Regions from separate parts of the Kitasatospora sp. NPDC096077 genome, predicted to be linked through region 1. Evidence: riboswitches for the same ligand, from Rfam matches in the RefSeq annotation. Region 1 holds a riboswitch; the other holds the start of a gene.
The links. A riboswitch is a leader RNA that binds a small molecule or an ion and turns the genes downstream of it on or off. The one in region 1 is predicted to bind glycine.
Positions count from the first base shown of each region.

Region 2: another riboswitch for glycine. It lies ahead of gcvP (aminomethyl-transferring glycine dehydrogenase); the one in region 1 lies ahead of gcvT (glycine cleavage system aminomethyltransferase GcvT).

Region 1 covers NZ_JBEOSV010000053.1:14,178-17,575, forward strand. Annotated here, with positions in the region: gene gcvH (glycine cleavage system protein GcvH) at 1-188, opposite strand, end outside; gene gcvT (glycine cleavage system aminomethyltransferase GcvT) at 300-1,421, opposite strand; glycine riboswitch at 1,666-1,770, opposite strand; gene ABTZ03_RS32335 (enhanced serine sensitivity protein SseB C-terminal domain-containing protein) at 1,981-2,787, shown strand; gene ABTZ03_RS32340 (enhanced serine sensitivity protein SseB C-terminal domain-containing protein) at 2,903-3,398, shown strand, end outside.
Region 2 covers NZ_JBEOSV010000008.1:202,248-205,645, reverse strand. Annotated here, with positions in the region: gene ABTZ03_RS11250 (PRC and DUF2382 domain-containing protein) at 1-776, opposite strand, end outside; glycine riboswitch at 1,000-1,103, shown strand; glycine riboswitch at 1,105-1,236, shown strand; gene gcvP (aminomethyl-transferring glycine dehydrogenase) at 1,341-3,398, shown strand, end outside.

The DNA of each region.
Region 1 (3,398 bases):
GACTCCAGCTCGCCGCAGGTCTCACCGGCGGTCACGGTGTCGCCGACCGCGGGCAGCTGCACGTAGACGATGTCACCGAGCGCGTCGGCGGCGTGCTTGGTGATGCCGATCGTCGAGACACCGTCGGCGTCGGCGGCCGTCAGCCACTCGTGCTCCTTGGTGTACTGCAGGTGCTGGGGGTTGCTCATGGCGTCATTCTCCAGGATGGGAAGCGGGTACGACGCAGCGGGCCGCCGCACGGACGGCTCCGACGTGCGTCGATGGGAAAACGGCGGGGCCGGGACGGCCTCGGCGGTTGGTCAGCGGGCGCGCTTGTAGAACGGCAGCGCCACGACCTGGACCGGCTCGTGCTTGCCGCGCACGTCCACCGCGACGGTGCTGCCCGGGGTGGCGTGGGCCGCGTCCACGTAGGCCATCGCGATCGGCTTGCCCAGCGTCGGGGACGGCGCGCCGGAGGTGATCCGGCCGATCGGGGCACCGTCGGTGGAGACCACGGTGTACTCGGCGCGCGGCACCCGCTTGCCCTCGGAGACCAGGCCGACCAGCACCTTCGGCGGGTTGCTCTCGGCCGCGGCGGCGGCCTGCTCCAGCGCCTTGCGGCCGACGAAGGCGCCCTCGTTGGTGGTCTTGTCGAAGCGGACGACCCGGCCCAGGCCGGCGTCGAACGGGGTCAGGTCGGTGGACAGCTCGTGCCCGTACAGCGGCATGCCCGCCTCCAGGCGCAGCGTGTCGCGGCAGGACAGGCCGCACGGGACCAGGCCGCGGCCCTCGCCGGCCGCCGTCAGCGCCTGCCAGACCGACTCGGCGTCGGCCGGGGCGCAGAAGATCTCGAAGCCGTCCTCGCCGGTGTAGCCCGTCCGGGCCAGCAGCACGTCCTGGCCGGCCACCGTGGCCGGGAGGATCGCGTAGTACTTCAGACCGGGCAGGTCGGCGTCGGTGTTCTCGGTCAGGATCGCGGTGGCCTCCGGGCCCTGCACGGCGATCAGCGCGTAGGTGTCGCGGTCGTCGGTGACGACGGCGTCGAAGCCCTTGGCGCGGGCGATCAGCTCGTCCAGGACCAGCTGGGCGTTGGAGGCGTTGGCGACGACCAGGAAGGCGTCCTCGCGCAGCCGGTAGACGATCAGGTCGTCCAGGATGCCGCCGTCCTCGGCGCAGATCATGGTGTAGCGGGCGCGCAGCTCGCCGAGCGCGGAGACGAAGCCGACCAGCGCGTGGTCCAGCATCTCGCCGGCCTGCGGGCCTGTGACGGTGATCTCGCCCATGTGCGAGAGGTCGAACAGACCGGCCTTGGTGCGGACGGCGAGGTGCTCCTCGCGCTCGCTGCCGTAACGCAGCGGCATGTCCCAGCCGGCGAAGTCGGTCATGGTCGCGCCGAGGGCGCGGTGCAGCGCGTCGAGCGCGGTCAGGCGGAGGGACGACATGGCCAGGAACTCCTCGGTCGGGGCACTCAGGGGTGCACGCGCCGGACCGGGCCCGTTCGGGGCCGACCCTGCGCGCGGGCATGCGGCGGCGTGGGTCTCCCCATCTGTCGTCGGACCTGAGAGCTTCACCGCCGTCCGCCCTCGGCTGTGACCAGCACCAGCTGGTTCCAGCATCGGGGACGGGACGGCGGCTTGCACCGTGGGTGGGCGCACGACCGGGCCGTGCGCCGCTTTCCAGATGTGCCTAACCCGCGCGGTAGGGGGGCCTGAGAGATTCCGGGGAGGACTTGCTCCTTCGGCGCCGGCTGTGCCTCCTGAGGGGCACTCCGGGCTCTCCCGCGCGGGTTCGAGCGGCCGGTGTGGAGTTGTGGGGGCCCGCGGCGCATGCCGTCGGACGCGCACATCATGGCACGTCCGCGCGCACGAGGGGAGAGGGGACCCGGTCACACGCGGGCGAGGGAGCACCGGGACCGGACAAGCGGGCGAACACGAGCCCTAAACTTCTCCGCGTCGGCGCAGCAGTGGGCGGCCGACCTTGCACGAGGGCGGATCGCGGCGCATGGGGTACCCGGTGGAGCAGCAGCAGGGGTGGGGCGGGCCGGAGGCGGCGCCGACGGGCGGTGCGTGGCCGGCGAACGAGCTGGAGCAGGTGCTGACCGCCGCGCTGGGGGACCCGGGGGCGACGCCGCGGGTGATCGAGGTGCTGGCCCGCAGCCAGGTGTGGATCCCGCTGCCGGCCGGGGGCGACCCGGGCGGGCAGGGGCTGGACCTGCCGACCGTCGAGCTGGCCGGGGCCCCGTACGTGCCGGTGTTCTCCTCGCAGGAGGTGTTCCTCCAGCAGGCGCCCGGGATGGCCTTCGCGGTCGCCCCGGCTTGGGAGTTCGCCCGCGGGCTGCCGCTGGGGGTGGGGATCGCGGTCAACCCCGAGGCGGCGGTGGGCATCCCGGTGCCGCCGCAGGGCGTGGCCGAGCTGCGCCGCGGCCCGCGGGACGACCGCTGGGAGCACACCGAGAGCGCGCCGGGGGCGCCGGCCGGCGGCCGGGTGGCGCTGCGCGAGCCGGTGCCGGGCGAGGACCCGGAGCACTTCCTGGCCGCCTGCCGGGCGGAACTGTCGGCCCTCCCCGGGGTGTTGACCGCGCGCCGGGCGCTGGCCAGCGTCGAGGGCGAGCCGACGGTGATGTTCGTGGGCGTCCAGCTGGACCCGGCGGCCCCGGCCGACCCGGGTGCGGTGAACGAGGCGCTCGGGCGGGCGTTGGGAACCGCGCCGCTGCCGGGCGGCGTCCACCTCGTACTGCTCGACCTCGTCGACGACCCGGTGGTCGAGTGGCTGCTCACCCAGGTCATGCCCTTCTACTCGCGGGTGTGAGCGGGGTTCCATCACAGGCACGTCGCCGTGGCGGTGGCCGGTGCCGCGCCATAGGGTGCGTGCAGGCGGCTGACGGGCCGGCGGGTTCAGGAAAGAGGCGCGGCGAGGTGGGCGCATGAGTGCGGGAACGGGAGCGGGCGGGGTGCCGGGGCCCTGGGGCCAGGCTCCGGCCGGGCGCCCGGGAGCGGATCCGGGCGCGTTGGAGCAGGTGCTGCGCGAGGTCGCGCCGGAGCGCTTCGACGCGTACGAGCGGCTGCTGCACGCGCTGGCCGAGGGCCGGGTCTGGATGCTGCTCTGGCACGGCACCCCGGGCAGTCCGGACGCGCAGTACGGGAACATGGAGATCAGCGGCCACGGCTACGCGCCGGCCGTGACCTCGCCCGAGCAGCTGGCGGCCTCGGGCTGGGCGCGGGCCCACGAGGTCATCTCCGGGCCGGAGATCGCCGCTTCGCTGTACCGCACCCGCTGGGGCCTGTGGCTGAATCCGCACGCCCCGGGCGGCGGGGTCGGGGTGCCGTGGGCGGACCTGCGGCGGATCGCCGCGGGCCTGGACCGGCTGCCGGCCGGTCCGTTGCAGCTGAGCGAGCCGCAGGTGAACGCCCAGCAGTTCT
Region 2 (3,398 bases), on a different contig from region 1:
ACCCGCTCGCGGACCACCGGGACGCGGCGCTCGACCTGCTCGCTGGTCACGTACTTGCGCAGCTTCGCGGTGCCGAGGACGTGCCACTCGGTGGTGATGTCCAGGCGCTCCTCGCGGCAGGTGATCTCGATCGGGCCGTTGGGGGCCGAGGCGGCGGCGGTGCCGTTCGGTGCGGGGGCGGCCGCGGTCGGGGCGGGCCGGGGCTTGGTCTCGACGACCGGGGCGGCGGCCTCGGTGATCGCCGGGCCGGCGGCCGTCGGTGCGGGGGTGCTGAGGGTCCGCACGGGGGCCTCCGGGGCGGTGTGGGTGCTGGTGTTCGAGTTGGTGGTCGTCGTCATGGTCGGGCCGGCCTCGGGGGAGTGGAGGGACAGCGGTTTGGCGGCCGCGGCGGCCGAGGTGGTGCCGAAGTCGAGGTCGGGCCGCTCGTCCCGGCCGGTCCGGTCGGCGGACGGGCGGCCGTCCAGCGGGGTGTCGAGGCCGTAGTAGCGGTAGAGCTGGAGCTCCTGGGCGGGCGACAGGTGCTGGCCGACGCCGAAGTCCGGCGAGTCCTTGACCAGCGACTTGTCGTACGGCACCCGGAGCTCGTCGCCGGAGAACTCGCTCGTGGTGAGCGGGACGAAGGCGTCCCGGCCGAAGATGCCGGTCCGGACGGCCGCCCACTCCGGCTGCCCGGTGGCGTCGTCCAGGTACACCTCGTCGACCGTGCCGATCTTGTCTCCGTTGCGGTCGACCGCCTTGTGGCCGATGAGGTCCCGGGGGTCGATGTCGGTCTGCACTCTTTCCTCCAAGCGCTGCGGCTGCGGAACTCCCGCAGGAAAGGCGGCCGGAGCACCCGTTCCGTCCGCCACTTCACACCAAAAGGCATGAAACGGACGGGCGCGAGCGGGGTGCGGCCGGACGGGTTCGCGCTGAGCCGTCCGGGGGACGCGCGTAGACCCGGAGTGACCCGACGCACCCGTGATCGGAAGGCCTCCCGCTGGTACCCTGGGCCCCGACCGCCGAGCCCGCTCGGGAGAGTCCTCGGCAGCGAAAACCGCTGGTCGAGGCGCCGAAGGAGCAACTCCTCCCCGGAATCTCTCAGGCATCCGTACCGTGCGGGATAGGTCACTCTGGAAAGCAGGGCAGGACCGTCGGCGCGGGAGCCGACGGCCACCACCCTCACCGACGGTGCAAGCCGACGGTGCGCCACAGCGCGCCGTGCGGGCGAAGCTCTCAGGTCCCGATGACAGAGGGGGAGGCCTTTCGGGTCCGCCCGCCCAGGTCGGTCCGCTGTCCGCAGCGGCGTTGGCCGGCCGGCGAGCGCACCCCAGCCGGTCCGTGACCAGGAGGCCTCGACCACCATGAACGCCCAGCCGAACGCGGGACGCCCCACCGGCGCCTCGACCCTCACCGAGCTTGAGCTGGCCAGCCCCTTCGAGAACCGCCACATCGGCCCCGACGCCGCCGCGCAGGAGAAGATGCTGGCCTCGGTCGGCTACGGCTCGCTGGACGAGCTCGCCGCCACCGCCGTTCCCGAGGCCATCCGCTCCATCACCGCCCTCGACCTGCCCGCCGGTCGCAGCGAGGCGCAGGTCCTCGCCGAGCTGCGCGAGCTCGCCGCCCGCAACCAGGTGCTCCAGCCGATGATCGGCCTGGGCTACTACGGCACCTTCACCCCGCCGGTGATCCTGCGCAACGTCATGGAGAACCCGGCCTGGTACACCGCGTACACCCCGTACCAGCCGGAGATCTCGCAGGGCCGCCTGGAGGCGCTGCTCAACTTCCAGACCCTGGTCTCCGACCTGACCGGTCTGCCGACCTCCGGCTCCTCGCTGCTGGACGAGGGCACCGCGGCCGCCGAGGCGATGGCGCTGGCCCGTCGCGTCACCAAGGTCAGGGGCGGCGTCTTCCTGGTCGACGTCGAGACCCTGCCGCAGACCGTCGCGGTGATCAACACCCGGGCCGTGCCGACCGGTGTCGAGGTGGTCGTCGCCGACCTGTCCGAGGGCATCCCGGCCGAGATCGCCGAGCGCGGCGTGTTCGGCGTGCTGCTGCAGTACCCGGGCGCCACCGGCGTGGTCCGCGACCTCGCCCCGGTGATCGAGCAGGCCCACGGGCTGGGCGCGGTCGTCGCCGTCGCCGCCGACCTGCTGGCGCTGACCCTGCTCAAGTCCCCGGGCTCGCTGGGCGCCGACATCGCCTGCGGCACCTCGCAGCGCTTCGGCGTGCCGATGGGCTTCGGCGGTCCGCACGCCGGCTACCTCTCGGTGCGCGCCGAGTACGCCCGCTCGCTGCCCGGCCGCCTGGTCGGCGTCTCCGTCGACGCCGACGGCAACCGCGCCTACCGCCTGGCGCTGCAGACCCGCGAGCAGCACATCCGCCGCGAGAAGGCCACCAGCAACATCTGCACCGCCCAGGTGCTGCTCGCCGTGATGGCCTCGATGTACGCGGTCTACCACGGCCCGGACGGCCTGGCCGACATCGCCCGCCGCACCCACCGCTACGCCGCAGCCCTCGCCGAGGGCCTGCGGGCCGGCGGCGTGGAGCTGCTGCACGGCGAGTTCTTCGACACCGTCACCGCCGTCGTCCCGGGCCGCGCCGCCGAGATCGCCGCCGCCGCCCGCGCCAACGGCATCAACGTGCACCAGGACGGCGCGGACCGGATCTCGGTCTCCACCGACGAGACCACCACCCGCGAGCACCTGGCGGGCGTCTGGGCCGCGTTCGGCGTCCACGCGGTCGAGGCCGCCGAGAACGCCGACGCGCTGCCGGCCGCGCTGCTGCGCGAGGACGAGTACCTGACCCACCCGGTCTTCCACAGCCACCGCTCGGAGACCGCCATGCTGCGCTACCTGCGCCGCCTGTCGGACCGGGACTACGCGCTGGACCGCGGCATGATCCCGCTGGGCTCCTGCACCATGAAGCTCAACGCCACCACCGAGATGGAGGCGGTCACCTGGCCGGAGTTCGGCCAGCTGCACCCCTTCGCGCCGGTCGACCAGGCCGCGGGCTACCTGACCCTGATCCGCCAGCTGGAGCAGCAGCTCGTCGAGGTCACCGGCTACGACGCCGTCTCGATCCAGCCGAACGCGGGTTCCCAGGGCGAGTTGGCCGGCCTGCTGGCCGTCCGCGCCTACCACCATGCCAACGGCGACACCCAGCGTGACGTCTGCCTGATCCCGTCCTCGGCGCACGGCACCAACGCCGCCTCCGCGGTGATGGCCGGCATGCGCGTGGTCGTGGTGAAGACCCTGGTCGACGGCGACGTGGACGTCGAGGACCTGAAGGCCAAGATCGAGCAGCACCGCGACAGCCTCTCGGTGCTGATGGTCACCTACCCGTCGACCCACGGCGTGTACGAGACCCAGATCACCGACATCTGCGCCCTGGTGCACGAGGCCGGCGGCCAGGTGTACGTG